2 linked regions of the Nordella sp. HKS 07 genome follow. The protein of the gene in region 1 interacts with the protein of each later gene in a pairwise test. Links are inferred from orthologs where the notes say so. Each region holds a gene or a part of one and is shown in the gene's direction. Other genes may lie near its edges. The genes, in order: G5V57_RS05015 and grxD.

What was found.
Region 2: the proteins of G5V57_RS05015 (region 1) and grxD interact in binary tests that used the Escherichia coli proteins (3 or more experiments, as listed by UniProt). The link is inferred for Nordella sp. HKS 07 from one-to-one orthologs.

What each region holds. Positions count from the first base shown.
Region 1 is NZ_CP049258.1:1,030,465-1,045,578, reverse strand. The notes cover bases 8,405-11,353. They hold G5V57_RS05015 (BolA family transcriptional regulator), read left to right. Parts: upstream 8,405-9,717; coding sequence 9,718-9,990; downstream 9,991-11,353. Other genes in these bases: G5V57_RS05020 (J domain-containing protein), read right to left, coding at 9,078-9,677; cobS (cobaltochelatase subunit CobS), read right to left, coding at 8,405-8,871. Also shown: G5V57_RS05060 (NAD(P)/FAD-dependent oxidoreductase), read left to right, coding at 1-77; G5V57_RS05055 (MaoC family dehydratase), read left to right, coding at 89-538; G5V57_RS35115 (DUF1127 domain-containing protein), read left to right, coding at 535-849; G5V57_RS34215 (alpha/beta fold hydrolase), read left to right, coding at 1,162-3,165; G5V57_RS34210 (AAA family ATPase), read left to right, coding at 3,158-4,978; G5V57_RS05035 (esterase-like activity of phytase family protein), read right to left, coding at 4,988-5,980; cobaltochelatase subunit CobT, read right to left, coding at 5,980-7,872; more of cobS, read right to left, coding at 7,882-8,404; G5V57_RS05005 (twin-arginine translocation signal domain-containing protein), read right to left, coding at 11,633-12,169; G5V57_RS05000 (VOC family protein), read right to left, coding at 12,205-12,600; G5V57_RS04995 (cytochrome c family protein), read right to left, coding at 12,603-12,971; G5V57_RS04990 (ribbon-helix-helix domain-containing protein), read right to left, coding at 13,060-13,353; G5V57_RS04985 (NAD(P)/FAD-dependent oxidoreductase), read right to left, coding at 13,456-13,797; G5V57_RS04980 (NAD(P)/FAD-dependent oxidoreductase), read right to left, coding at 13,755-14,573. UniProt on the Escherichia coli protein: Transcriptional regulator that plays an important role in general stress response. Has many effects on cell morphology, cell growth and cell division. Acts by regulating the transcription of many genes, including dacA (PBP-5), dacC (PBP-6), ampC and mreB.
Region 2 is NZ_CP049258.1:6,488,395-6,503,372, forward strand. The notes cover bases 1-2,813. They hold grxD (Grx4 family monothiol glutaredoxin), read left to right. Parts: upstream 1-1,153; coding sequence 1,154-1,474; downstream 1,475-2,813. Other genes in these bases: purL (phosphoribosylformylglycinamidine synthase subunit PurL), read left to right, coding at 1-556; G5V57_RS30760 (BolA family protein), read left to right, coding at 629-865; G5V57_RS30765 (hypothetical protein), read left to right, coding at 874-1,179; G5V57_RS30775 (DMT family transporter), read left to right, coding at 1,655-2,566; G5V57_RS30780 (DMT family transporter), read left to right, coding at 2,569-2,813. Also shown: more of G5V57_RS30780, read left to right, coding at 2,814-3,456; G5V57_RS30785 (usg protein), read left to right, coding at 3,648-3,917; G5V57_RS30790 (hypothetical protein), read left to right, coding at 4,006-4,635; G5V57_RS30800 (hypothetical protein), read left to right, coding at 5,390-5,638; G5V57_RS30805 (SDR family NAD(P)-dependent oxidoreductase), read right to left, coding at 5,690-6,448; G5V57_RS30810 (ribulokinase), read right to left, coding at 6,466-7,956; G5V57_RS30815 (carboxymuconolactone decarboxylase family protein), read right to left, coding at 8,036-8,326; G5V57_RS30820 (acetoin dehydrogenase dihydrolipoyllysine-residue acetyltransferase subunit), read right to left, coding at 8,319-9,830; G5V57_RS30825 (alpha-ketoacid dehydrogenase subunit beta), read right to left, coding at 9,827-10,801; G5V57_RS30830 (thiamine pyrophosphate-dependent dehydrogenase E1 component subunit alpha), read right to left, coding at 10,805-11,854; G5V57_RS30835 (ABC transporter permease), read right to left, coding at 11,870-12,862; G5V57_RS30840 (sugar ABC transporter ATP-binding protein), read right to left, coding at 12,859-14,364; G5V57_RS30845 (substrate-binding domain-containing protein), read right to left, coding at 14,432-14,978. UniProt on the Escherichia coli protein: Monothiol glutaredoxin involved in the biogenesis of iron-sulfur clusters.

The sequences.
Region 1 (15,114 bases):
GTCGCGATCTTTTCGATCAACTGGGTGGCCGGCGGCTGGTATCGAGACACGTCGAAGAATTTTGTCACGCAAGCTGATGGAGCAGATCATGAGCGAGAAAGCGACGCGATCGGGATGGTGCGGAACCCGCTTCGGCAAGCCGGAAATCGGCGCCAGGGCGGAGATACGGCGAGTGACGCAAGCGAGCGATGTCGTCGCCTTCAGCGCGATGACGGGTGACTGCAATCCGCTGCATTTTGATCAGGCCGCGGCCGCCCGCTCGGTATTCGGGCGGCTGATTGTTCAGGGCGGCGTCACATCCGGGCTACTCAATGCCATCGTGGCGGAGAACCTGCCCGGGCCGGGCTCAGTCTTTCTTGGTGTCGAATGGAAGTTCCACAAGGCCGTCGGCATCGGCGAGGAGATCATTGCCCGCGCCGAAGTGCTGAGCGTGCGCGACGACAAGCCGATCTGCACCTTGTCCACCAGCGTCGCCAATTCGGCCGGCGAGATCTGCCTGTCCGGGACGGCAACGACCTATACGGTGGCGCTCGAATGATGGATCGGTGCGCGACTCCCGGCGCGCGTCGTTTCCTCGCTCATGCACGCGATCGTTCCAACACATGTCGGCGAAAAGGATACCCGTCTAATGGAGATCGTCGAATCATGCACAAACCAGGAGCCCATGTACTGTCCCGCGCTTTGCCCCTTGTGGGCGCGCTTTCCCGGCGGCTCGGCCGCCGGTCGCGCTGCGCCGGGAGGGCGGAGAAACTGTCTGACCACTTGCTGAAGGATATCGGCCTGTCGCGTTCCGAGCTTCTCATCCGGAGACTTGAAGGGCCGGGCCGGGGCGGACGGAGCTGCCGCTAAGCTGGGCTCGCCAAAGATTCTGCCGATCGATGTTGTAAGCGCGAAAAATTATGTTGCGTAAACGGTAGTTTTCTGCCATAAAATGTTGCAGGGGCAACAATCCGATAGTCAGGAATTTCATTCCTGGCCTATTTGGCGTTTTTCGGCTCCTGCATGGAATCTTACGCGTGGACGCGTCATTCCATTCTCAGTCTCCGGAAATCGTAACCATCGAAATGATGACGTCTGAGCTGGGATGACCGGATGACCTTGCCTTTGCGAATGCAATTTAAGGTTCTTGGTGACTTTTCTGTTCGTCTGGACGGTGTGGCCGTGAGCCTGCCGCAGTCGCGCAAGACCCGCGCGCTGCTTGCCTATCTCGCCATGAATGACAAACCGCAGCGCCGCGAGCGGCTGTGCGAATTGTTCTGGGACATACCCGATGACCCGCGCGGCGCGCTGCGCTGGAGTCTGGCGAAGCTGCGCCCGATCCTCAATACCGATGGCGAAACGCGCTTGATCGCCGATCGCAACACGGTCCAGCTCGCACCCGGTTCGTTTGGTCTCGATCACCAGCTGATCAGGGGGCTGGCGCCCGAGGCGATCGATACCGTCGCGACGGAGCGGCTGGAAGCGATTGCCGCGGCATTCTCAGGCCCACTCCTCGCCGATCTTCATCTGCCGCGCTGCGCGGCCTTCGAGGCCTGGCGCGTCTATTGCGCGAACGAAGCCGAAATACTGCACCTGAAGATCCTTCGCACCCTGATCGACCGGCTCGCCGAGGAGCCGGAGCGGGCGATCACCCATGCGCACGCGCTGCAATCGCTGCTGCCTGACGAGGATCTCGGCAAGGAGATCGCTCATCTCGGCCTGCGGGCGCGCCGGCTGGTCAGCGCTAAACCGGCTGTGCCAGAGCCTGTCCCGCCGCCGGCAGCGCAAGCCGCACCGGCCGCGCCGATCCGCGACAGGCGGCTTGCCGTCCCGGAGGTCAACGGGACCGCGACGCAGCGCATTTGCTACACCCAGTCGCGCGACGGCACGCGCATCGCTTATTCCGTTACCGGATCCGGGCCGGTGATCGTGCGTGCATCGCACTGGATGTCGCATCTCGAATTTGATTGGGAAAGTCCGGTCTGGGGGCATTGGATCGACGCCCTGTCCAGCGGCTTCACCCTGGTGCGTTATGACGGGCGTCTGAACGGCCTGTCGGATACGAGCTGCCAGAACATCTCCTTCGAAACTTTCATCAGCGATCTCGAATGCGTCATCGAGGCCACCGGTTTCGATCGCTTCGTGCTTCTGGGGATTTCTCAAGGCTGCGCCTTCTCGGCCGAATATGCGGTGCGCCATCCCGAGAAGGTTGCCGGCCTCGTGCTGTATGGCGGCTATGTGCGCGGCTGGCGGGCGCGCGGCGATGCCAATGAGATCGAGCGGCGCGAGGCGATGTCCGTGCTGCTGCGCCAGGGCTGGGGTCAGGACGACCCGATGTTCCGCCAGGTCTTCACCAACATGTTCATCCCCGGCGCCAACCGTGCCCAGATGGACTGGTTCAACGAGCTGCAGCGGCGCACCCTCACGCCGGAAAACGCCTGGCGGCTTGCCCACGCCGTCGCCGACATAGATGTCGCGGCCGCGATGGACCGGATCACCGTTCCGACGCTGGTGCTGCATGCCCGCAACGACCGCGTGGCGCCGCTCTCGGAAGGCCTCGACATCGCGCGCAGAATAAAGGGCGCGCGCTTCGTCGAGCTGGACAGCGCGAATCACATATTGCTGTCGGAAGAGGCGGCGTTCCAGGGCTTCGTCGCCGAGACGACCGCCTTCGCAAATTCCGTGCTGCAGAGCCGGCCGGCCATGGCGATGAGCCACAAGACCCGCCGCCAGGCGACGATCCCTGTCGGCGAACTTCGTCTCCGCGACCAATCCGGCGGACGAGCTCGCGCCGGAAGTGGCGCTGGACGCGGTCGATCCGTTGCTCAGCCGGGCGACCGAGCTCGTGCAGACGAATGGCGGCACCATCCTCGCCGCTTCCGAGACCGGATTGACGGCGTCCTTCGGCGCGCCCAAGCCGCTCGAGGACCACGCGGCATTCGCCTGCCGGACCGCACTGGCGCTGCGCCAGCTCGCGGCCGCGCAGGCCGGCCCGGCGATCAGCATCTGCATCGCGCTCGATACGGGCAATGTGGTGGTCAGCGACGCACCCGAGCCGGACCGGGCCGAGGTGCGTGGCGGACCGGTTTCGGTGGCTCATCTGATCAGCCAGGCGCCGCGCCCCGATCGCGTGATCGCCACGGAACGGACGCACTCATCCGCCGGCGGCTTTGTCACCATGCGTGAATTGGCACCCCTGGTGTTTTCGGGCGCGAAGAGCGGGCAAAAGCTCTATGAGGTGGTCGAGATCAATCGCGGCCGCTCGCGCTGGCAGCTGCGGACCGAGCGCCAGCTGTCGCCCCTCGTCGGGCGCGAAATGCAGCTTCAGATGCTGAACAAGGCCTGGCACGATGCGTGCGACGGCGAGGGCCAGACGGTGATGATCGTCGGCGATCCGGGTCTCGGCAAGTCACGTATAACGCAGGAATTCGTCGGCGCCATTCCCTGCGGCGATGCGGAGAATCTCGAGGCCGGCGCGCTCGAAACGAATCTGCGCAGTGGGTTTGTGGTCATCCGCAAGGCGCTGAAGGAGCTGTTCGCGGTAGGCGATATGGAAGCTTCACCGGCCGCGCTCGATAAAGTCCTGGCGGCATGGAGTGCGCGCGGTCTCGACCAGCGCCTGCTCGACCCGATCCTGGCGATCATGGAGCTGCCGACACAGGAAGCGCTGTGGATGGCCCTCACCGGCCCCGAGCGGTCGCGCCGGATGCAACAGGCGGCCGTCGCGCTCCTGCTGTCGCTCGCCGGCGTCAGGCCGGTCGTCCTGCTGGTCGAGGATCTGCATTGGATCGACTACGAAAGCGAAGCCATTCTGGCGCGGCTGGCGCAGACCGCCGGCGGCGGCCGCATCCTGCTGATCCTGACCTGCCGGCCGGACTATGACCGCAGCGCCTTCGCCGCGGCGCGGCCGGTCGAAATCCGCCTGTCCGGACTGAGCCCGATCGAATCGCGCAGCCTGATCGACTTTCTCGTCGGCCGGGACAGCGCGCTCGACGGCCTGCGCGAGAGCCTGTCCGAGGCGTGCAGAGGCAATGCGCTCTTTCTCGAAGAAACGGTGCGCAATCTCGCCGAGACGGGAAAGCTCGAAGGCCAGCCCGGCCGCTACCGGCTGACAGGCAAGCTCGACGAGATCGTCGTTCCGTCAAACATCCGCTCGCTCATCGATGCGCGCTTCGAGCGGCTCGACATCGATGCCAAGCGCGTTGCCGAGGTCGCTTCGGTCTTCGGCGGCGAGATCCCGCTCGCATCGCTGAGCCGGATGGTGGCGCTGCCGGAAGCGCGCTTCGACGCGGCGCTGCGCAGCCTCAAGAACGCCGACCTTCTCGTCGAGGTGCAGGTGTTCCCGGATGTCCTGCTGCGCTTCAAGCATGGCCTCATCCGCAATGCCATCTCCGAGCGGATCATGGCGACGGCCCTCGTCGAGTTGCATAGAACCGCGCTGGCGGAGCTCAAGGCCTGCTATGCGGACCGGCTCGAAGAGCACAGCGAACGCCTGGCGCGGCACGCTCAGGAGGCACAGCTGTGGGAGGAGGCGGCGACCCACCTGCTGATCTCGGCGCAACGTGCGATCAAGCGCTCGGCCTATTCGAGCGCCCTCGAACAGCTTGATCTAGGGATCGAGCTGTTGCGGGCGAACGAGGTGGCAGGCGCCGACGAGCACGAGATAGATTTCCAGCTCGCCAAAGGTGCTGCCCTCATGGCGGCGCGCGGCTGGGGCTCACGTGATATTCTCGCGGCCTTCCAGCGCGCCGAGGAACTGTGCCAGAAGACCGGCGACAAGGAACGCCTGTTCACGGCGCTCCGCGGCCGGGCGCAATACTACATGATCAGCGGCAAGCCCGCGGCGGCGCAGGAATTGGCCAGCCGCTGGGTCAGCCTGATGAACGGGCAGGGCGACCCCGGCCTTGCGATCGAGTCCGAATATATGTTCTGGACCAACAATTTCTTTCTGGGCGAGCCCGCCGCACCACGCCCACCGGCGAAGCGGCAATCGGCATGAAGCGGTGTTTCAGGGCTTCAGCGCGAACTGCAGGAGCAGCGTGCGCTGGAACTCCGGGCGGTAGTTGTTATCCGAGAGCACCGTCACGCGCGTCTCGCCATTGAGCTTCGACACCGCGATGCCTTCCATGTTGTCGATGCGATAGAAGGGCATGCGGCCCGAAAAGACGAGGCTCGGCGCCACCGCGCCGCCGGCGACGATATCCTCGGTCTTGATGCGGCGGATCGCCATGCCGGGCAAGTTCGTGCCGCTGAAGCTGCGCTCGACGGTGAGCACGTCGCCATCGGGCAGAATGGCCAGATCGGTGATCGCGTAATCTTCAAGCTGCTTGATCGAGAAGCCGAAGGCCTTCCTGCCGCCCCACACGAAGGCGCGGATGTCGCCATTCTCGTCCTTGTTGAGCTCGGAGATGGCGAGAATGGAGCCGGCCAAGGGGCCGGATGCGAAGCGGCCGATCGCTTCCAGTTCCTGATTGGACGGACCTTTGGCGGCTTGCTTGGGGAGTTTCAAGTCCTTGTAGCGGGCATCGAAACCGCTTTTGCCCAGATCATAGACGCCGGCGCGCGTGCGGCTCTCGAAACCGACGATCACCTTGCCGTCGATGCGCATGGGCTCCCAGCCGGCAACCGCCTCGGCATCGCTGCGGACCTTGCCGTTGAAGGGCTTGCCGTCAGGTCCCAGCATCGGCGCCATGACGGGGGCCTTCAGCCCCGACAGATGGCCATCGGTATAGATGAGATCGGCCTTGAACCAGAGGCCACGATCGGACACCGCGAGGAGGCCGCCGCCGTCCTCGGACAATTCGAGCGAGGAGAGGCCGCCGAAACGCTCATCGTCGCTCGCAAGCTCGACGCCGCCCCGCCATTCGAGCCCGCCGAAGGTCACGAGCTGCGAGAACATGGTGAAGGATTTGACCGGGAGGGTGCGGACCTTGAGCGCCTCCTCCTGGGCGCCGACCGGGCCAGCGAACAGGAGGAGGGCTGTAACCCAGAGCCACTTCATCAGTTGAGCCGGCGCTTGGTCGGGGACCTCGCGGCGCCCTTGCCCGTCTGTTTCTGGGCCCGCTCCTTGAAAAGCTCGGCGAGCTTCTCCGTCATGGCGCCGCCCAGCTCCTCGGCATCCACGATGGTGACGGCGCGCTTGTAATAGCGCGTCACATCATGACCGATGCCGATAGCGATGAGCTCGACCGGCGAGCGGTTCTCGATATCGATGATGATCTGGCGCAGATGCTTCTCGAGATAGTTGCCGGAATTGACCGAAAGCGTCGAGTCGTCGACGGGCGCGCCATCCGAGATCACCATCAGGATGCGGCGCTGCTCGCTGCGCGCGAGCAGCCGGTTATGCGCCCAGATCAGCGCCTCGCCGTCGATATTCTCCTTGAGCAGGCCTTCCCGCATCATCAGGCCGAGATTGCGGCGGGCGCGCCGCCAGGGCGTATCGGCCGACTTGTAGATGATGTGGCGCAGGTCGTTGAGACGGCCCGGGTTGGCGGGCTTGCCGGCGGCAAGCCACCGCTCGCGCGCCTGGCCGCCTTTCCAGGCCCTGGTGGTGAAGCCCAGGATCTCCACCTTGACGCCGCAGCGCTCGAGCGTGCGCGCCAGGATGTCGGCGCAGGTGGCGGCGACCGTAATCGGGCGGCCGCGCATCGAACCCGAATTGTCGAGCAGCAGCGTCACCACCGTATCGCGGAACTGCATGTCCTGCTCGACCTTGAAGGAGAGGGCGTGCAAGGGATCGATGATGACGCGGGTGAGACGTGACGCATCGAGGAGCCCTTCCTCAAGATCGAAATCCCAGGAGCGGTTCTGCTGCGCCATGAGGCGGCGCTGCAGGCGGTTGGCGAGCCTCGCCACCACGCCCTGCAGATTGGAAAGCTGCTTGTCGAGATAGTTCCTGAGCCGCGTCAGCTCCTCACTGTCGCAGAGATCCTCGGCGGCGATCTCCTCGTCGAACTGATTGGTGTAGACGCGGTAGAAGTCCTCGTTCGACAGCGACGAGAAGGGCAGTTGCGGGCGCCAGGGCTCCTCGCCGTCGGGCGATTCCTCGCTCTCCATGTCGTCGGGCATGTCGTCGACATCGAGCTGCTGGGCGTCCATCTCGGAAGCATCGCTCTCGCCTTCGGCGTCCTGCAGCTCCTCGGCCGCCGACTGCTGGCTTTCCTGCTCCTCGCCTTCCGGCGTCTCCTGCTGGTCGCCGGAATCGGGCTCGGCTTCCTGGTTGTCGTCGCTGTCGTCGCTCTCATCCGGGTCTTCGCCCAGCTCATCGGCCATGTCGAGGGCGGCGATGATGTCGCGCGACATGCGGGCAAAGGCCGCCTGGTCGGTGATGGCATCGGTGAGATGATTGAGCTGTATCGCGGCCTTCTCCTCGACCCAGGGCCGCCACAGATCGACGAGTGCCCTCGCCTCCTCGGGCGGGGCTGCGCCGGTCAGCCTTTCGCGCACCAGGAGCGCCACGGCTTCCTCGAGCGGGGCGTCCTTCTTGGTCGCGGGCCGGCCCGCCATCTTCCTCAGATAGCGGTCCTGCAGCATGGCGGTGATGTTCTGCGCCATGCCGGGCATGGCGCGGGAGCCGATGCATTCGACGCGCGCCTGCTCGACGGCCTCGAACATGGCCCGGGCATTCTTGCCTTCCGGGCGATAGCGGTTGTGGACGCCGTCGTCGTGATTGGCGAGCCGCATGGCGAAGCTGTCGGCGATGCCGCGGGTGATCGCGACCTCCTGGCGGTCGAGATCGATCGAGACCTGCGGCAGCTTGGCCTTCTTGCCCTGCAGGCTCGGCGTCTCGGCGCCGAAGGAAACCGAAAGCTCCGGTTCGCCGGCGATGGTCTTCATCGCCAGCGTCAGGACATTACGGAATTCGCCTGCCGGTCCTTCGCGGTCCTGGGCCATCAGGCGTCCTCATGACAGCGCGACATGCGCCGGCGATTCAGGGAGTTCCTCGCCGAAACAGCGCTGATAGAATTCGGCCACCAAAGCGCGCTCGAGCTCGTCGCATTTGTTCAGGAAGGTGACGCGGAAGGCGAAGCCGAGATCGTCGAAGATCTCGGCATTCTGCGCCCAGGTCATGACGGTGCGCGGGCTCATCACGGTCGAGAGATCGCCCTGCATGAAGGCGTTGCGGGTCAGATCCGCGACGCGCACCATGTTGGCGATGACCTTGCGGCCCTTGTCGTTGTCGTAGCTCTTGGTCTTGGCCAGCACGATGCCGACTTCCTGCGCATGCGGCAGGTAGTTGAGCGCCGTGACGATCGACCAGCGGTCCATCTGCGCCTGGTTGATCTGCTGGGTGCCGTGATAGAGGCCGGTGGTGTCGCCGAGGCCGATCGTGTTGGCGGTCGAGAACAGCCGGAAGGCGGGATGAGGGCGGATGACGCGCGACTGGTCGAGCAGCGTCAGCTTGCCCGAGGATTCGAGGATGCGCTGGATGACGAACATGACATCCGGCCGGCCGGCGTCATATTCATCGAACACCAGCGCCACATTGTGCTGGTAGGACCAGGGCAGGATGCCCTCGCGGAATTCGGTGATCTGCTTGCCGTCCTTCAGGACGATGGCGTCCTTGCCGATCAGGTCGATGCGGCTGATATGGCTGTCGAGATTGATGCGGATGCACGGCCAGTTGAGGCGTGCGGCAACCTGCTCGATATGGGTCGATTTGCCGGTGCCATGATAGCCGGTGATCATGACGCGGCGGTTATAGGCAAAGCCGGCCAGGATCGCGAGCGTCGTCTCGCGGTTGAACAGATAGTCCTCGTCGAGATCCGGCACATGCTCGGTGGCCTTGGAATAGGCCGGCACTTCCAGGTTCGAATCAAATCCGAACAGCTGCCGCACCGACACTTTCATGTCGGGGAGGGGGGCTGCTTCGCCATTCACGGTCGCGGTCATATCTTCGTTGCCAATATATGAAGTCTCGGAGTGCGGAGGTTCTAGACGGTCAAAGGGGCCTGGGCAAGGCTCGAAAACCCCTTTGCTGGAGCACCCTTAGCGCGTCAGGAAAAGTGGGTACCGGTTTTCCGTCCGATCGCGCGCTAAATTAAAGATTCCGATCACGTTTATCACTTCAGGTCGATTCGGCCTGAAGTGATCGTGACCTAGCAGAAACCCGTCGAACGCAGGTAATCATAGGCCTGGATGACCGCCTTGAGCGTGTCCTCATTGGCGCGGCTGCCATTATTGGCGTCCGGATGCAGCCTTTTCACCAGGGTTTTGTACTGGGCTCTGGCCTTTTCCTTGGTCGCCGTCTCGTCCAGGCCCAGCGTATGCAGCGCCTTCAACTCAGCATTGCGGAGGGGGCGGGCGCCGCCGGTGTTCACTTCCTTGCCGTTCTCACCCAGGAAATTGAACGGATCCCGGAAACTGCCGGGTTTGGCACGACGGCCCTGGGCATTCATGGAACTCGAATTCTGGCCGAGTTTCCAGGTCGGGCGGTGGCCGGTCTGCGCATCCTTCTGGAAGTCGCGTACCGCGTCATCCTTCATGCCGTCGAAGTAATTGTAGGTCTTGTTGTATTGCTGGACATGCTCCAGGCAGAAGGCATGGAACTGCCCTTCCTGGTTGCGGCCCTTGGGCGCCTTATGACGCCCAGGCTTGACGCAGCCCGGCCATTCGCATGTCGGATGCTTGTCGCGGGTGACGCGCTCCTCGCCCGGCTTCACACGAATCTTGTCGAAATATTTGGAATCGAGTTTCATCACTACCAATTATGGTCATCAGTTGAGACAGGAGCAAGTCATGGCGCTCGGACCCGTTGGCACACATATCAAGGACAAGCTGTCGCAAGCCTTCCGGCCGCAGACGCTCGATGTCATCGATGAATCGCATCTGCATGCGGGCCACGCCGGATCGCATCCCGAAGGTGAAAGCCATTTCCGCGTCAAAATTGTGTCTGAGGCCTTCGCCGGCAAGAGCCGTGTCGATACGCACCGAATGGTAAACGAAACCTTGAAGGACGACCTCAAGACGCGCGTGCACGCGCTCGCCATCCAGGCGTCGGCGCCGAAATAATTTAAGGAGCGCCGTCGCGAGACGGCGCTTAGCGCCGGCAGAAACGTCCTGCCGGTCTCAGAGCGATCCCTTCGCCATTTCGCCGGCGATGTGATCGGCCTGGCGGATGGCGAGCGCCACGATGGTCAGCGTCGGGTTCTCGGCGCCACCAGTGGTGAACTGGCTGCCGTCTGAGACGAACAGATTCGGTATGTCGTGCGTTTGTCCCCACTTGTTGACGACGCCGTCTCCCGGTTTCTCGCTCATCCGGTTGGTGCCGAGATTATGCGTCGAGGGATAAGGCGGCGTGTGGAAGGTCTTGACCGCGCCGACCGCGTCATAGATCGCCGAGCCCTGCTTGTAGGCGTGATCGCGCATCGTCGTGTCATTGGCATGATCGTCGAAATTGACATTCGGCACGGCCAGGCCGAACTGATCCTTTTCGCTCGCATGCAAGGTGATCGCGTTTTTCTCCTGCGGCATATCCTCGCCGACGATCCACATGCCCGCCATGCGGTCATAACCATCCATCGCCTCGGCGAAGGAGCGGCCCCACTCGCCGGGATTGAGGAAGGCGGCCATGAAGGGCACCCCCCAGCGAGAGAGTCTCGAATTCATAGCCGCCGACGAAGCCGCGCGACGGGTCGAGACGTGCCTCGTCCTGGACGATGCCGGCCATTGTGGTGCCGCGATACATGTGGACCGGCTTCTCGAAGATGGCATAGACCGATCCCGTCGTGTGGCGCATGTAGTTGCGCCCGACCTGGCCTGAGGAATTGGCTAGGCCGTCGGGAAACTTCGCCGAATGCGAATTGAGGAGCAGTCTCGGGCTCTCGATCGAATTGCCGGCGACGCAGACAACACGCGCCTTCTGCCGGAACTGCTTGCCGTCCTTGCCGGCATAGACCACGCCGTCGGCCTTGCCCTGATCGTTGTGCGTGATCATCAGCACCTGCGCGTCCGGCCTGACCTCGAGATTGCCGGTCAGCTCGCCATCGGGAATCTCCGTATAGAGCGTCGACCATTTGGCGCCGGACTTGCAGCCCTGGAAGCAGAAGCCGATCTGCAGGCAGGAGCCGCGGCCCTTGCGCGGCTGCGAATTGATCGACATGCGCCCGGTATGGACCTCCTTGTAGCCGACCTTCTTCGCCCCCGCTTCCAGCACCTTGAAATTGTTGTTTCCCGGCAGGCCCGGAATGTTGTTGGTGCGGGTGGTGCCCATCTTGTCTTCGGCCTTGGCGTACCAGGGCTCCATCTCGGCGAGCGTCAAAGGCCAGTCGAGCAGATTGGCGCCGGCGATGTCGCCATAGACCGTTTTGGCCTTGAATTCGTGGTCCTGGAAGCGCAGCGACGCGCCCGCCCAATGGACGGTCGAGCCACCCACCGCCTTGACGATCCAGGCGGGCAGGCCCGGGAAATCCTTCGCCACCCGCCAGCTGCCAGACGTCGTGCGCTTGTCGAGCCAGGAGAGCTGGCTGAAGGCGGCCCATTCGTCATTCACGAAATCCTGGTTCTCGATTCGCGGACCCGCTTCCAGGCACACGACCTTGACGCCCTTCTGGGCGAGCTCGTTGGACAGAGTGCCGCCGCCGGCGCCGGATCCCACCACCACGACAACCGAATCATCATTGAGGTCAAAAGGTGCAGGCATGATCGATCCTCCTCACAACCAGTCGATGTCACCGAAGCCGCGATTGATGTAGCCGCCCTTGTCGGCGGAAGAGCCTTCGTAGCCGAAATGCGGCCACAGCTCCTTGTTGTTGTAGAGGCCGGTGACCAGGGAGCCGCGCAGCTTCTGGAAGAAGGGCGTCGCCTCCATTTCCGTGAGGATCGCCACGCGCTCCTCTTCGCTCGGCACATTCGCATAGGCGCCGTATTTGAGGCCGGTGGCCTTCTTATTGAGCGCCGTGACGCCGTCCTCGAGCAAGGTCTTGAGCTGGGCGTCGTCCTTGGCGGCCTTGTCGAGATCCGCGACGACACTGGCATAGTATTTGTCGGCGATCTGATCGTGCGGATAGATATCGCGTGCCATCTTCACGAGTGTCGCGAAGCTGTCCGGCGAGATCGCGACAGGTTCGGCTGCGAGCGCCGAATGACTGACGATGGCGGCCGGCAGCACCGAGGCCGCGGCCGCCACGGCGCCACCCGTCTTCAACATGTCGCGTCGTGAGACCTTTGGACGTTTGTCGATCAATCTCATGGCATGTCCTCCCATTGAGCCCCTTCGCCGGTCCTTCAGGTGTACCGGCCGTGACGCTGCAAAACCTCGATCTTGTAGCCATCGGGATCCTGCAGGAAAAAGAACTTGGCGAGCAGTTTATCGTCGCGGAAAAACTCCTTCAGCGGCGTCGGATTGAGGCCCGCCTTTTCGGCGCGCTGGTGATCACGCGCCACATCATCGGTCGAGACCGCGAGATGGCCATACCCCGTGCCATGCGTGTAAGGCTCGCTGCGGCCATGATTGACGGTGAGCTCGACCTCGAAATCATTCTCGTCGTTCTTGAGATAGACGAGAGTGAAGCCGTCGAACTCGAAGCGATCCTTCACCTTGAGGCCGAAAGCCTGTTCATAGAAGGCGACCGACTTCGCTTCGTCGATAACCCTGATCATCATATGAATTGCTTTGGCCATTCTCAGTCCTTCTGTGTTGCGAGATAGTCGATGATCGCCTTGCGGATCGCAGGATCGTTCTGGCGATAGAGCATGAATGTGTCGCGCACCATCTTCTTCGGGAAAGTCAGCCACTGATCGAGGGCCTCGGGCGTCCACACGATGCCGGAGGTCTTGAGCCCGGCCGAATAGTTGAAGCCCTCGATGCTGGCGGCCTTGCGGCCGACGACATTCCACAAGGGCGGGCCTACGCGCGTTCCGCCGTTTTTCGCCACGATGTGGCAGGTCTGGCAGTTCTTCACGAAAAGCGCGGCGCCATCCTCGGCCGCCGCCGAGGCTGTCGCGGAAATGATCAGGCCGAGCCCACTCATCATGGCAATGATGCGGTCCATGCCGCCAATCTAGGCACGATCGGATCGATGCGGGTATTATCACCCTACTACATCGAGAAAATTCAGCGGATGAACCGGTGTCCGCCGATCAGCCGGCGGCGCGGCGCGGCTCAGCCGAATTCAGGCCCTGCTCGAGATAGACGAGACAACTGCAGCGCAGGAGCGAGGCGAAATTGCCGACCTCGCCATGGATCTCGAGCGCCTCGTCATGGAGTTGCGACAGGAATTTGCCGACCGTCATGCCCTGAGCGTGAGCGATATCCTCGATGATCTGCCAGAAGCGTGCCTCGAGCCTGACGCTGGTCGGGTAGCCGGAGAGGCGTACCGAACGCGTCTCAAAGGCATAACGTTGTGGATCCTGCCCGGCGAATATCTGGCACATGACGGGGTTCCTCCTGAAATCTGCCTCTTTTAAGCGAGGCTTATCACGCAGTGTACCAATTGTACCAATGGCGAGGCAAGGAATTGCTGGCGCGTGATCCCGTCAGGTTCTGCTTTTGACGCGCTGCTCGAAGCTCTCCAGACTGTCGCCGGGCCAGCCGCGGCGGTGGAAATAGACCTTGCGCGCGAACCAGTTCATCAAAGGCGTGCCGATAACCTGGTCATGGAGCCAGTTGGGGGGAGCCCAATCCATCACGCGGCGCAGGAGAAGTTTCTTGCGCATCTTCGGGATCTCGCGCGCCAGCACGCGCTCCGGCGCAGGACCGTGGCGGGTGAGATGGTCGGCGATCAGTTGCGCGGCGCGCCGGCCATAGCGGAAAGCCAGACGGATGCCGCCGCCGGTCAAGGGCGAGACATGGCCTGCGGCATCGCCGATGAGAAGCACCTGAGGGGCCGCGAAGGGCGAGACCAGGCCGCCCACCGGTATGCGGCCGCTGCGGCGCTCCTGCACGTCATGCTTCGAGAAGCCGAAGAGCTTTTCGGTATGGGTGAGGAAAGCCCTGAGATCGGGCTTGGCGTCTGCATTGGTGGCAAGCCCCACCTGGAAGAAGCCGGGCGCCGGCGCCACCCAGGCGAGATAGCCGCGCGCCAGACGCGAATCGAGGAAGCAATGGAGAAAATCCGGATCGGCCTCGGGCAGAAGGGATACTCGACCTCGATGCCGGTGAGAAAGCGCGTATTGCGGCCGAGATCGAAGAGCCGCGCCACCGTCGAACGGGCGCCGTCGGCGCCGACGAGATAGCGGGTGCGCAGACCTGTTTGCGGCAGGAAGATCATGTCGCCCTGGCGCACCGCGCGGTCGAGCCTCGTCGAGCAGCGTATCTTTGCGCCGGCCGTCTCGGCCTCGCGCGCCATCCAGCGCATCAGGTCGGCGGTGTTGCTGGTGAGGAAGTAATAGCCGGGCGCGAAAAGATCGACGGAGCGCAAAGACGGCGCGTAGAGCCTGACGCCATGCACGGTGCGGGTGAGATGCGGCGGAATGTCGATCTCGTCGGCCGCTTCCTTGACGATGATGCCGGTGGTGGAGATGCGCGCACCGGGATCGGTCTTGGCCTCGAGGACCAGCGTGCGCAGGCCCCTGAAGGCAGCCGCTCTGGCGCAAGCGAGACCGGCGAAGCTCGCGCCCACGATCACCAGGTCATATGCCGCAGTGTCTTTCATCCCGTGCCGGAAGAATAGGAGAGAAGGCGGTTATTTGAAGGCAAGCTATTCCGTCGGCGCCGGGGTCACCCTGAGCGTGGTGATCTGATGCCGGCGCTTGCGCATCACCTCGAAGCGGAAGCCATGGAAGGTGAAGGCCTGACCGGTGTCGGGGATCATGCGCGCCTCATGCACCACGAGGCCGGCGATGGTCGTCACCTCCTCGTCCGGCAGATGCCAGTCGAGCGTGCGGTTGAGATCGCGGATCGGCACCGCGCCGTCGATGATCACCGATCCGTCCTTCTGCTTGCGGATGCGCGGGCGTTCGGCATCGTGCTCGTCGGAAATATCGCCGACGATTTCCTCCAGCACGTCCTCGAGGGTGACGAGACCCATCACCTCGCCATATTCATCGACCACCAGGGCGAAATGGATCTTGCGCCTGAGAAAAGCGGCGAGTTGGTCGGATACGGGGCGCGTGTCGGGCACGAACCAGGGCGGCTTGACGATCGTCTCGATGGGGATCTTCGAGGAATCGCCGCCCTGATCCAGCAGAGCGGCG
Region 2 (14,978 bases), 5.5 Mb from region 1 along the record:
CGGCGTCGGCCTCCTGCCCGATCTCACCAAGATGGCGACGCTCGCGTTCAAGGCGGATGGGGACGCTATCCTGCTCGTCGGCGGCCATGGCGATCATCTCGGCCAGTCGATCTTCCTGCGTGAGGTGCTGGGCCGCGAGGAAGGCAGTCCGCCGCCCGTCGATCTCGACCGCGAGAAACGTCATGGTGACTTGATTCGATCTCTCATCAGATCGGGCCAAGTCACTGCCGTACATGACATTTCCGACGGTGGTCTCGCTTCCGCTTTGATCGAGATGGCGCTCGCGTCCAAGACCTTGGGGGCTTCGGTCAGCCGGCTCGATCACGTCGCCCTCTTCGCCGAGGACCAGGCGCGCTATGTGGTGACCTGCCCGGCCAAGGAAGCGGCCAAGATCATTACCCAGGCCCATGTGAAAGGCGTCGATGTCATCCGCATCGGCATGGTGACGGACGCCGCTGGATTGATTGTCGAGGGGGCTGCTTCTATATCCTTGGACGACCTGAGCAAAGCGCATGAAGGCTGGTTCCCTGCCTACATGAGCGCCAAGGCAGCCTAAAAGCATCCGCCCAAAAAGTTGCAGACTTTTCGGATAAGCGGATGCGAAAAAGAGAAACTGGAGACCTGAAGCATGGCCATGAACGCGTCCGAGATCGAGCGGCTCATCAAGGAAGCTCTTCCGGATGCGCAGGTGGAGATCCGCGACCTTGCCGGTGACGGCGACCACTATGCCGCCAATGTCGTCTCCTCCTCCTTCAAGGGCAAGTCGCGCGTCCAGCAGCATCAGATGATTTATGCCGCGCTCAAGGGTAGAATGGGCGGCGAGCTGCATGCTTTGGCGCTGCAGACCAGCGCACCGGAGGATTGAAGCAAGGGATGCCGACTACCATTTTGATCGGTGCGGTCCTGGTCATTGCGGCGCTCTATGTCGTCAAGACGCTGACCGATCGGCTGGTCAAACGGAATGTCCAAAGGGCGGGTAAGACGGGTGAACAGAACACAGCTTACAGGTGGCAACCCGATCTGGGTCATCACCTGCATGAATCCCGTTTCGACCCGCACAACGGACTACAGCATGCCGGCGTCTGGTTGACTGAAAAGTCCGACGAGGACCGGCACGAAGAACGTAGAGAATATCTCAGAGAGCGAGCGAAAAATGACCGACATCAAGACCTGGATTGATAGCGAACTGAAATCGAACGGCGTGGTGCTGTTCATGAAGGGCACACCGGACGCGCCGATGTGCGGCTTTTCGGGCCGCGTCGTGCAGATCCTCGACCATCTGGGCGCCGACTATAAAGGCATCAATGTTCTCGAATCGGGCGAGTTGCGCCAGGGCATCAAGGACTATTCCAACTGGCCGACCATCCCGCAGCTTTATGTGAAGGGCGAATTCATCGGCGGCTGCGATATCGTCACCGAGATGTTCCAGTCGGGCGAGCTCAAGACGCTTCTCGCCGAGAAGACCGCCGCCTGACGCATGGCTGGCCCGTAGATCACGATGAGCTTGGATTGCATCGATCCAACCCCATAAACGTGATCGATTTTACTATATTGGCGCGGGATTATTGCGAAAAACCGGTGCCCACTTTTTCGCATCCCGCGCTCGCCGCCAATTGACGTGACTTGAGGCTTCGGGCAACTCATTGCCCGGCCCATGTCCATCACATCTTCGACCACCACTTCGTCGGCCTCGACACTTGCTTTCCTGGCCCTGCTCGGCGCCGGCGTGGCGGTCGGCTTTTCGCCCAATTTCGCCCGTCTGTCTGACCTGGCGCCACTGGCTTCCGGCTTCTATCGCCTGGCCTTTGCCGTCCCCGCCATCTGGCTCGCGGTCCTCCTGACGGGTGGCAGGCTCGAGCCCCTTTCCCGCATGGCGCCCAGGCACCGCTGGCGCCTCTTGCTCGCCGGTCTCGCTTTCGCCGCCGATATCGCCTTCTGGCATCTGGCCATCGCCCAGACCACCATCCTGGAAGCGACGTTGCTCTCCAGCACCGTGCCGATCATTGTCTCCGTCGCCTCGGTGTTCCTTTTCGGCGAAAGGCTCAAGCCCCTCTTCGTGTTGGGCCTCGCGGTGGCACTGGCCGGCGTCACCTTCCTCGCGCTGCAGAAGACGGGCGCCCAGGTGGCGCCGCCCAACCGGCTCCTGGGCGGCATCTTCGCTCTGCTCGCCGCCTCGTTCTTCGCCATCTATCTCCTTCTGATCGCCAGCGTCCGCCAGAACAGCTCGACCGGCACGATCATGTTCTACACGACGCTGATCTCGGCCTTGGCGATGGCGCCCTTCGCCTTGGCCATGAGCCCGACCATGCTGTCCGGCTCCCTCAATGGCTGGCTCGTACTCCTGGGTCTCGCCGTCATCAGCCATGCCGGCGGCCAGGGGCTCATGACCTTCGCGCTCGCCCATCTGCCGACCTCCTTCTCCTCGATGATGGGGCTGATGCAGACGGCGGTCGCCGCGGTCGTCGCCTGGATGCTTTTCTCCGAGCCCTTGACCCTGCCGATGCTGGCGAGCGGTGCCGCGATCCTTGCCGGCATCTGGGTCTGCCGCAAGGCGACGGCGGCCTGACGATGGCGCAGTTCAAGCCGATCGCCGCGTTGCTTTTTACCGTCCTCGTCTGGGGGATTACACCGGTCTTCCTGCGCTCGCTTTCGGTGGGCCTCGGCCCCGCCGATGCTCTGGTGATCCGCTACACGCCAATCGCGCTGACCTGCATCCTCATCCTGGTCGCGACCGGCGGATGGCGGATCGCGCGCGCCGACTGGCCGCGCCTGCTCGTCATCTCCTGCATCGGGATCTTCATCTACAGCGTGGCGTCGGTCTATGGCTTCGCCAGCGTGCCCGCCGGCATTGGCGGCCTTCTTTATGCGACACAGCCTCTGTTCATTGCCCTTCTTGCGGCGGTGCTGTTGGGCGAGAGACTGACCATCCATATCATCTTCGGATTCCTCCTCGCTATTGCCGGCACCGTGCTGCTGCTGTGGAAGGATCTCGCCGCCGGCCCCGAAACCCAATCCTATGCCATCGGCGCGCTGCTGCTGGTCACCGCCTGCGCCGCCTGGGCTTTCTATTCGGTTCCGGGCAAGGTGTTGTTTCAGCGCTATGGCACCTTGTCGATGACGGCCATGAGCCTTCTCATCGCGACGCTGCCGATGCTCGCTTTCGCCACGCCGGGCACGCTCGACACGGTGCGCGCCATGACGACGCGGCACTGGCTGGAGCTCGCCTACCTTGCCGGCTTCTCGACCTTCATCGCCATGTTCACCTGGACTTATGGGACGGCCCGGGTCAGCGCCGCCACCTCGGGCGCCTTCCTCTATCTGATCCCGGTCATCGCAGTCTTCGCCGGCGCTCTCCTGCTCGGTGAGCCGGTGATGCTCACGACCGTCCTGGGCGGCCTTCTCATTCTCGGCGGCGTCGCCGTCGCCCAGTTCGGGCACCGTGTCCGAAAGGTCTGACAGGAGGTATTCACACTGCTTCCTTATCGCGAAAGTCGAGCAACTTTCGCGGGAAGCGCTCTAGCAGCACTCTTCAAGTTCGGCTGCTAACTTATTGAAATCCGAAAATTAAATTAATCTTCACCATCTTGACCTAGGATCACCGTCGCAACAGAATTTAGTTCGGCACTGCGAATCCAGGAGGATTGGCGATGATCGACAGAGCCTTCGAAGGTCAGTTGCGTGGCTGGTCGCTGACGACCGCGGAAATCATGTACCGCCTCCCCGATCACCGCGAGATCCTGCAGCTCTTCCTCTGGCAGGACTACGACCAGGCGCCGCGTTTCCCGCGTCTCATCAAATTCCTCGATTTCTGGGCTCATAATCTCGACGGCCCCCTCTGCGAGGTCCGGATCGCGCATTCATCAATCGTCGGCCCGGCGGAGTTGCGTTACATCGGCAGCGAATGGCGGCTGCATTAAGCCCCATCGCATTCTCACATGAGTTTGATTTTGCCGGCGCGCCCACCGCGCTAACGTGATCTCGGGACGCGCAACCGGGAGAATGCTCATGACAAGGATTGCTGGACTTGCCGGATTGCTGATCGTCTACGCGGCAACGGGTGTCGCCGCGCAGGACAATTCGATGAGTTTCTTCGTGACAAGCGTCAACCCTGGCAAGGGCGGCGATCTTGGCGGACTGGCTGGTGCCGACGCCTATTGCGCGAGCCTCGCGGCGGCGGCGGGCGCCCCGGCGGGGAAGACCTGGAAAGCCTATCTGTCCACTGATACCGTGAATGCCAGAGATCGCATCGGCAGCGGCCCATGGTTCAACGCCAAAGGCGTGAAGATCGCCGACGACGTCGCCTCTCTCCACAGCGACAAGAACAATCTGACCAAGCAGACAGCGTTGGATGAGAAAGGCAATGTCATCAATGGACGCGGCGACAACCCGAACCGTCACGACATGCTGACCGGCTCCAAGGCAGACGGCACGGCGGCGCCCGAGACATGCGGCAACTGGACGATGGGCGGGGCCGAGGGGGCTGCGATCGTCGGCCACTCGGACCGCATGGGTTTGAACGACTCCGCGCAAGCAAAGTCATGGAACATGTCGCACCCGACGCGGGGTGGCTGCAGTATGGAGGCCTTCAAGAGCACCGGCGGTGATGGCCTGTTCTACTGTTTCGCTACGAACTGACCCCGTCCTCCGGCGGAGCCTCAGTCACCCTCGTGACTTCCAGTTAAAAGGGTGCAAACTGGTCGCGTCGAAACGCGGAGATAACTCATGCTGGCTCTCAGGCCCAATTGCGAATGTTGTGACAAGGATCTGCCGCCTGAGGCGGAAGATGCGCGCATCTGCACCTTCGAATGCACTTTCTGTGCGACTTGCGCGGACGATAAGCTCCACGGCATCTGCCCCAATTGCGGTGGCGAACTGGTCAAGCGCCCGGTTCGCCCGGTGGCGATGCTCAAGAAATATCCGGCCAGTACCGAGCGCGTCTTCAAGCCGCAAAGGCTGCGCCGCCTGACTACCCAATTCGTCGTGGCCGCCCTCGAGGCGGCCATCCAGCCCATCCATGCAACAGCGCTACAACGTAGAGTCTGGATGGCCGGGTCAAAGCCCGGCCATGACGAGCGGAGAGAGCAGATGAAGGCGGCCGACTCCACGATATGCTTGGGACCGCCGATCAGGATGACGGCGGTCTCCATCGCCTCCCCCTAACTCGTCATGGCCGCCCGGATGGCCGGGTTTAACCCGGCCATGGAGGCGGCCATCCAGTCCATCCATGCGACAGCGCTACGACGTCGGGTCTGGATGGCCGGGTCAAAAGCCCGGCCATGACGAGTGGAGAGAGCAGATGAAGGCGGCCGACCTCACGATATCCTTGGGACCGCCGATCGGCATGACGGCGGTCTCCATCGCTTCCCCCTAACTCGTCATGGCCGCCCGGATGGCCGGGTTTAACCCGGCCATGGAGGCGGCCATCCAGTCCATCCATGCAACAGCCGTACGCCGGCTAGTCTGGATGGCCGGGTCAAAGCCCGGCTATGACGAGTGGAGAGAGCAGATGAAGGCGGCCGACCCCATGATATCCTTGGGACCGCCGATCCGCATGACGGCCGTCTCCATCGCTTCCCCCCAACTCCTCATGGCCGCCCTTGAGGCGGCTATCCAGCCCATCCATCCGACAGCTGTGTGAAGTCCTGTCTGGATGGCCGGGTCGATGCCCGGCCATGACGACCGGAGAACCTCAGGAAAAAACGATCCCGCCATCGACATTGAGCGTCTGGCCGGTCACGAAGGCGCTGTCGTCCGAGCAGAAGAAGGCGACCGGCCCCACGACGTCTTCCGGATCGCCGATGCGTGCCATCGCCGTCTTGGCCGCCCAGGCGCCGCGGATATTCGGATCGTCGAGATTGACCCTGCCCATATCGGTCAGGATGATGCCAGGGCACACGCAATTGGCGGTGATGCCGATGGGCCCCAGCTCCTGCGCCAGCACCCGGGTGAAGCCCATCACCGCCGCTTTCGACGCCGAATAATGCGCCTGCTCCGGCGCGCCATGCTTGCCGCCGATGGAAGCGATGTTGCAGATGCGCCCATAGCCCTGCTTTTTCATCACCGGCAGGACCGCCTGGATGACCAGGAACGTGCCCTTGGCATTCACATCCATGACGCTGTCCCAATGCGCCTCGGCCAATGTTTCGACCGGTGATGCGATGAGGATGCCGGCATTGTTGACGACGGCGTGGATGGCGCCCAGTTCCGCCACCGCCATGTCCACCATGGCCTGCACTTCGGCCTTCACCGACACATCCGCGTTGAGGGCGACGGCCCGGCGGCCGGACGCGCGCGCCGATGCGGCAACATCATCGAGCTCCTTGGCCTGGCGCGCAATGTCGTTGAGCGCGAGATCATAACCCCGCTTGGCCAGGCCCAGCGCGATGGCGCGCCCGATACCCCGGCTCGCTCCCGTCACCAGCGCGACGCGCCCCTTCTCACCAGCCATTCTATGTCTCCCCTGAGTTAGCCAAGCACGGATTTGAGCGCCGGATAGAGCGCCTTGTACCGCTGGTAGATCTCGTCATAGAGCTTCGCTTCGCGGGCCCTGGGCTCGACCGTCGTGCCGGGCCGCACCATCGCGGCGATGCCTTCATCGATCGTGGCGAAGCGCCCCGCGCCATGCGCCGCGAGCACGGCCGAGCCCGTCGAGGGCGCGTCCGGCGAGGCCGGGATGCGCACCGGCAGGCCGGCCGTGTCGGCATGAATCTGAATCCACAGGGGCGAGGCCGTAGCGCCGCCGCCGGCGGTGATCTCGGTGCTGCTATAGCCCCCGGCCTTGAAGGCATCGAGGATGGCGCGGGTGCCGAAGCCGATGCCTTCCATGATGGCACGGAAGATGTGATGCGGCTCATGCGCCAGCGTCAGGCCGACAATGGCGCCGCGCGACAAGGGATCGGTATAGGGCGTGCGGTTGCCCTGGAAATGGTCCTGCACGATGAGACCTTCGGAGCCCGGCTCGAGCGTCGCCGCCTTGCGGTTCATCTCGGCGAGGTCTAGCGTGCCGCCGGTGAGGCGCTTGAGCCAGTTGATGATCGACCCGGTCGAGGTCTGGCCGCCTTCGACGATCCAGCGTCCTGGATAGACGATGTCGGGATAGGCGCCCCACACGCCCGGCGCATGGATCGGTGCTTCGGTGACGCCGAATTGCAGATGCGACGAGCCGGTGATCAAGGCCAGCTGGCCCGGCTTGGCGACACCCAGGCCGATCATGCCGATCAGCGCATCGGCGCCGCCCTGCACCACTTTCACCTTGGAGCTGAGGCCCAGTTCGGCCGCCGCCGCCAGTGTCAGCGTGCCCACAACTTGCCCAGGCGCGATGACCCGCTGCGGCCATTTTGCTTCGAGTTCCGACAGGCCGAGCTTGCTCAATATGCCACGCGCGAAGCCGCCGTCGCGGCTCGAATAGTGCCAGCGCAATCCGGCATTGTCGAGCGAGGCGCAGCGCTCGCCCGTCAGCCTGAGATTGAGGAAGTCCTGATATTCGCAGATGGTTTCGGCGGCGGCGAAGGCGGCCGGCTCGTTGCGCTTGAGCCACAACGCCTTGGGGATCATCCATTCGGCGGAGACCGGCCCCTTGCCGGCGCCATTGAGGGCGAGGCGCGCATCGCCGGTGGCGAGCACCGCATCGGCTTCCGCGTTGGCGCGCACATCCATCCACAGGAGAGCGGGCCTCAGCGCTCGTCCGTGCTTGTCCAGCGCCACGACGGTACAGGAGGTGGTGGCGAAGGCCATGGCCTCGATCTGGCCGGCATCGATCCGGGCTTCGGCGATGGCGCCGCGCGTCGCCGCGATCAGCGCCCGCCACCAGTCTTCCGGATTCTGCTCGGCGCGGGCGCCGGGAGAGAAATGCGTCTCGTAGGGTACCGCTTTCGAGCCGAGACAGGTGCCTTTCAGGTCATATATCCGGGCCCTGAGGCTTTCGGTCCCGCCATCGGCGGTCAGATAATAGGCCATTCGATCCTCCCTTTCCCAAACGCTCCTGCCGGATATCACGCCGGGCTGCGGAACGCCTCCAGCGCCTTGCCGGCATACATCACCGCCGGACCGCCGCCCATCTCGACCGCGACCTCGAGCGCCTCGATAAGAGCCGCCTCGCCGGCGCCATGCCGCTTGCGGCATCCAGGTGATAGAGGATGCAGTCCTCGCAGCCTTTCGCCACAGATATCGCCACCGCCATCAATTCCTTTTGCGCGGCATCGAACTGGCCGGGCGCCGTGGCGGCGCGGTTGATCTCGGCAACGCCTTTCATCACGCCGGGGCTGGCCTTGGCGAATGCGCCGAGACGGGATTTGACGGCGGTGAGCGCCTGCTTGGAATCAGCCATGGACAACTCCTGTGATGAGCGAAAGGGTTTCGCGCGGCAGATCCCAATGCGGCATATGGCCTGCGGCAAGGAAATGCACCGCGACCGAAGGCGGCAGATTGAGGGCCTGCGCGGCCGGGATGGTGCGGTCCTCGGTGCCGATCAGCGCACGCACCGGCAGCTCGTCGGCGAGCTTGGCGAGGGCGCGAAGGATGTCGATCTTCTGGCCCGCGGGCCCGACCAGCGCCTGCGCCAGGGCCTTGAGCCGGCCCTGCGCCAGTTGCGCCGCCATCACGGTGACCGCTGCATCCGACAGGCCATCGGCCTTGGGGCCCAAGAGGCGCAGGAGATGCGCGACCTCACCAGCCGTCGTCGCCGCCGCCATGCCGAGGATGAAACCGCTGTCGATCTCGCGGCCCGTGCCGGCCGGTGCGATCAAGGTCAGACTCTTCACCTTGGCGCCGAGGCGCGAGGCGAGGCCCGTCGCGACGGCGCCGCCCAGCGAATGGCCGACGAGATGCAGCGCTCCCGGCAGGCTTGCCGCGAAATCGCTCATCGCCGCGACGAGATCATCGAGGCTCGCCGCTTCGGCTTTGCTCACACCATGCGCCGGCAGATCCGGCACGATCGCCGTGTGGCCGGCCCGCGCAATGCCGCTCGCGGTCGCGACCCAGCTGCTGCGGTCGCCGGCGAAGCCGTGGATCAGCAGGAAGGTCTCGCCCCTATCGCCGAGCTTGTCGAAGGCGATGCGCGCCGATGACGGGCTGGCTGTCGCCTGGATGGCGCTTTCGACGTCGCGCCGCTCAATGCGCCCGCGCCGACCGCTTCCCGAAATATGGTCGAGAGAAATACCTGCGCTGCGCGCCAGGCGCCGGGCAAGCGGCGTGGCGCGCCGGCGGCCATCGGACGACACGGCGGCGTGTGCCTTGGGCAGCGGTGCGGACGCGGTTTCCACAGGCGCGGCGGCAGCGCTTACGGGCGCCTCGACCTCGCCGATCACCTCGGCGATCGGCGCGCCGACAGGCTGGCGTGTGCCTTCCGCCGCGAGGATCTTCACCAGCTTGCCGTCGGACAGCGCCGGGACTTCCGCCGCCGTCTTGTCGGTCTCGATCTCGAGAATGGCGTCGCCGCGCGCGTAGTCGGCGCCTTCCGCCACCAGCCAGCGGATGATGACGCCTTCCGTCATCGTTTCGCCCAGGCGCGGCATGGCGAGGATCGCCGTGCCGGCGTCCGCATTGGCGGGAGCTGGCCCCCCGGCCACCTCGCTCTCCCAATCTTCGGACGCCGTCACGGTGACCTCGGCGATCGGCGCGCCGACAGTCACGCGATCACCGGATGAAACCAGGGTCTTTTCCATCGTGCCGTCGCCAAGGGCCGGAAATTCGACCACTGTCTTGTCGGTCTCGATCTCGAGGATCGCGGCGCCACGTTGAAATTTCTGTCCCGGCGCCACCAGCCAGCCGACGATGGTCCCCTCGTCCATCGTCTCGCCGAGGCGCGGCATGGTCAGTGTGCGCTTCGTCATGCCAGCAACCGTTCCGCTGTTTCGGCGATGAGCCGCGGTCCGGGAACGGAACCGCTCTCGAGGCCGGGCGAGACCGAGATCGGGATATCCTCGCCCGCCACCCGGACGACCGGATCCTCCAGGAAGTCGAAGCACTCTTCCGAGATGCGCGCCGCGAGTTCGGCCGCCACACCGGCGGTCATGACGCCTTCCGAAACCACCATGGCGCGGCCGACGCGCTCGACATGCTCACGGATCGTGTCGAAATCCAGCGGATTGAGCGTCCTGAGGTCGATGACCGTCGCCTCGATGCCCTTCGCCGACAAGGTCTTGGCGGCTTCCAGCGCATAGTGGAGTTGACGCGAATAGGTGACGATCACCAGGTCCTTGCCTTCGCGCCTGACCGCCGCCTTGCCCCAGGGCAACGGCTCGGCACTGAGATCCACTTCCTCCTTCATCGTGTAGAGCGCCTTGTGCTCGATGAAGACCACGGGATCGGGCTTGGTCAGCGCCTGGCGCAGCAGATGATAGGCATCGGCCACCGTCGCCGGCATGGCCAGGCGCAGACCCGGCGTGTGCATCACATAGGCTTCGAGGCTCTGCGAATGCTGGGCGCCCGCCGAGCGGCCGGTGCCGCCTTGCGTCCTCAGCACCATCGGCACGCCGATCTGGCCACCGAACATATAGCGGATCTTGGCGGCCTGGTTGGCCAGCTGGTCCATCGTCATGCCGAGGAAGTCGACATACATGAGCTCGGCCACCGGCCGAAGACCAGTCATCGCCGCGCCGACCGCCGCGCCGACGATCGACGGCTCGGAGATCGGGGTGTCGATTACGCGCTCGGGGCCGAATTCCTTGATCAGGTCCTTGGTCACGCCATAGGCGCCACCATAGCGGCCCACTTCTTCTCCGATGAGGACAACATCGGGATTGTCCGTCATGGCATCGGCCAGCGCCTTGCGCAACGCGTCGCGGTAAGTCAATTCAGGCATTTTCTACTCCGTTGCGAGCACGCGGTTGAGGCGGGTGCGGACCGGTTCAGGCTCCGGCTCAGAAGGATCGAAGACATCGCGGAACATCGAAGCGAGCTGCGGCTCCTTCTGGGCGATGGTGAAATCGATGGTGGCGTCCATTTCGGCGCCGATCTCGGCATCGAGAACATCGAGCTCCGCTTCACGCGCAAGTCCGCGCTCGATGAGGCGGGCACGCGTGAAGGCGACCGGATCGCGCTGCCTTCCCGCTTCCTCCTCGGCGGCATCGCGATAAGGCGACTTGTCCTTGCGCGCATGGCCGTAGAAACGATAGCAGGACACCGCCAGGAAGCCGGGCTTGCCGGCGCGCGCCGCATCGACGAGCCGGCGCGCCGCCTCCGCCACCTCCTCCACATCGAGCCCGTCCACGCTTTCGCCATTGAGGCCAAAGGCGATGGCGCGCTCGTGCAGCTTGGTGTTGGCGGTCGCCTGGTCGATGCGCGTGCCCATGCCATACTGGTTGTTGATGCAGGCGAAGACGACCGGCAGCCCCCACAGCGCCGCCATGTTCATGCTTTCATAGAGGACGCCCTGCCCGGTGGCGCCGTCGCCGAAGAAGGCGATCGACACCGCGTTGTTGCGCTTGTGGCGCGCCGAAAGGCCGGCGCCGACGACGGCCGGAATGCCGCCGCCGACAATGGCATTGGCGCCCAGATGCCCGAGGCTCATATCGGCGATATGCATCGAGCCGCCCTTGCCGTGGCAATAGCCGGCTTCCTTGCCGCCGATCTCCGCCATCATCCGCTTGGGATCCGCACCGCGCGCCAGGAAGATGCCGTGACCACGATGATGGGTGGTGAAGGTGTCCTGCGGCTTCATCGCGGCGGTGATACCGACTGCGGCACTTTCCTCTCCGATCGAGAGATGCAGCATCGAACCCGCCGTCTGTCCGCGTACGAACAATTCGCCGACGCGCTCCTCGAATATGCGCACGCGGCGCATGGTGCGGTAGAAGCCCAGGAGGTCGGAATTCGACTTCGTGCCGGGAGTGCCAGCCGCATTTGGCTTGCTCATGAAATGCTCCGGAAATTAGAGAAGATTGAGTTTTGTCGTGCGCGACACGATCGCCACCGCAGTCAGGATGATGACGCCCTTGACGATGGACTGGATATACGTGTCCATGCCGAGGAGATTGAGACCGTTGTTGATGATGCCGATGAACAAGGCGCCGAAGAAGGTGCCGACCACCGTCGCCGTACCGGGGCGCAGCATCGTCATGCCGATGAATACGGTGGCCAATCCGTCGAGAAGATAACGCTCGCCGGCATTGGGCTGGCCGGAGCCGAGACGCGAAGCGAGCAGCATGCCGGCAACGGCGGCGAACACCGAGCAGACGACGAGTGCCGCAATGCGGTAGAGCCGGACATTGATGCCCGAGAGCTCCGCCGCTTTGCGGTTACCGCCGACCGCGTAGATGTAGCGGCCGAACACGGTGCGCTCCATCACGAACCAGGCCACCGCGACCGCGAGCAACATGAGAAGCGCCAGCACCGGGAAGCCGCCGATGCGGCCCTGGCCCAGCCATAGATAGGCATCGGGCAACCCGCCATAAATGGCCCGCCCGCCGGTGAGCAGGAAGCTGATGCCGAAAAGAATCGAGGCCGTGGCCAAGGTCGCGATGAGAGACGGAATACCTATGAGGGTGACGAGCCCGGCATTGACGAGGCCGATCACGAGGCCCGCCCCTATACCGGCGAGCAGCGCCAGCGGCAGCGCCACGTCGTTCGTCAGCAGCAAGGGCACCAATATGCCGGCGAGTCCGACCGCGAAGCCCACCGACAGATCTATCTCGCGCGCCGCGAAGCCGAAGGTCAGGCCGACGCCGACGATCGTCAGGATGGAGATCTGCTGCGCGATATTGAGCAGGTTCTGCGGCTGCAGAAATCGGTCCACGGTCGCCGAAAAAATGATGAACATGAGTGCCAGAACGACGAGCGTGCTGTAGCGCAGGATGTGATCCTTGCGCAGGAAACCGAACACAAGGTCCCGGGAAGGTGCGGTTCCGGTGCTTGCGGTGGTCATGCGGCAACTCCTGACATAGCGGTGATGAAAGCACTTTCTGAAAATTGCGGGCGGCCCAGCTCGGCGCGCGCCGTCTGATCGACGAACGGTATGACGCGGTCGGCCATGGTCTCGATCTCGATGAGATCGGAGGACGCGATGATGATGGCGACGCCCCGCCCGGCCAGGCGGCGCATCTCGGCATAGATCTCGGCCTTGGCGCCGATATCGACGCCTTCGGTCGGCTCGATGAAGATCATGACCTTGTAACGATCCTCGGCGCCATAGAGCCACTTGCCGATGGAGATCTTCTGCTTGTTGCCCCCCGACAGCGTCTGGAGGAGTTGCGCTGAGGAATGCGCCTTCACATTCATCAGGCGCATGATGCGTTGGGACTCGGCCTCTTCGCGCCGGCGCGACAGGACGCCTGCCGCAACAACCGCATGCTGGGGATGTACCATCGCCAGGTTCTCGCGCAGATCCCATTCGCCGATCAGGGCATTCTCCATGCGATGATCGGGCACGAGCGCCACGCCGGCATCGCGCATGGTGAGGGTCTTATGGATATCGACGGCCTTGCCGCCGACTTCGCAGCGTTCGAACTTGACGCCGGCGGGATTGTAGAGGGAACGCGCGAAACCGAAATGTCCCGACCCCGTGAGGCCGATCAGGCCGACGATCTCGCCGGCGCGGATCTGGAATTGCGGCGCCAGGATGCGGCCCGCCCGCCAGCCCGCGATTTGCATGGCCACGTCCCCCAGCGCCCGACTGTCGGCCGCCTGGTCCTTGGGCTTGTCGTTGCCCGAGCGGCGCAGCATCAGATCGACGAGCTGGCTCTCGCTCAGGCGCTCGGCCTTCTCCGTCACCACATGGCGGCCGTCACGCAGCACGGTGATGCAGTCTGAAAGCGCCTTGATCTCGGAGAGGAAGTGACTGATCAGGATCACGCCGACGCCCTGCTTGGGAAGGCTGCGGATGATGGTCCACAGTTGTTCCTTCTCGCGTGCCGGCAATGTGGCGGTGGGTTCGTCGAGAATGAGAAGCCGGACGTCGCCGCGCAAAGCGCGCACGATCTCGATCACCTTGCGGTCGGCCATCGGCAGGTCGCCGACGGGTGCGCCGAGATCGATGGAAACTTGCGGAAACCAGCGCCGCACGAGGGTCTCGGCTTCCGCCTTGAGGCGTCCCGCGGCGATGACGCCGGCGGTGCGAGGCTCGGCGCCCAGCAGGATATTCTCGGCCCCGCTCAGGCCATGGACCAGGCTGCCTTCCTGGCTGACATGGGCGATGCCGCGCAGCAGCGCGTCGCGCGGGCTCCTAAGCTTCACCTGTGTGTCGGCGATCGCGATGCGGCCCGATGTCGGCTGCAGGCTGCCGCCAAGGACATTGACCAGGGTGGATTTCCCTGCCCCGTTTTCGCCGATGAGCCCATGCACTTCATCGTTCCGGAAAGTGACGCTGACGCTGTCGAGCGCCCGCGTGCCGGGGAATTGCATGGTGATGTCGGTGAGGCACGTATCCATGGCGGGCCTTGATTGAAAAAGGAGAAGGAGCGGCGCCGTTACGACAGCGCCGCCCTCGATCAGCTGCTTACTTGAGGAATTCCTGGCAGTTGCGCTTGGTCACCAGCGGCGCGTCCATATAGACGGTCTTAGCCGGGATGACCTCGTCCGAAGACTTGCCGTTGACGACGATGGCTTCGATCCATTCACCGAGCGTCTTGCCCATGCCTTCGAAGGGCTGAGCGACGGTGGCGATCATCATGCTGTCCGGCTTGCAGACTTCGGCGATCGCATTGGGATGACCGTCGATGCCGATGACCTTGACGTCGGTGAGGCCCGCCGCCTTGAGGGAGTTGATCGCGGCCTGCGCCGGCTCGTCCCACGGCGCCCAGACGGCGTTGATGTCCTTGCCGAAGCGGGCGGAATAGTCTTCCATCGACTTCGAGGTGTCCTCGAAGAAGGCGGTGTAGTCGATATTGTGTTCGGCGAGCACCTTCACATCCGGATATTCCTTGAGCACATCGGCCATCACGTCGCCGCGCTTACGCGTCCCATGATGCTCTGCCATGCGCAGGAAGATGATGTTGCCCTTGCCGCCGAGCTGGTCGAGCAGATAGGGCGAAACGTCGGCCGAC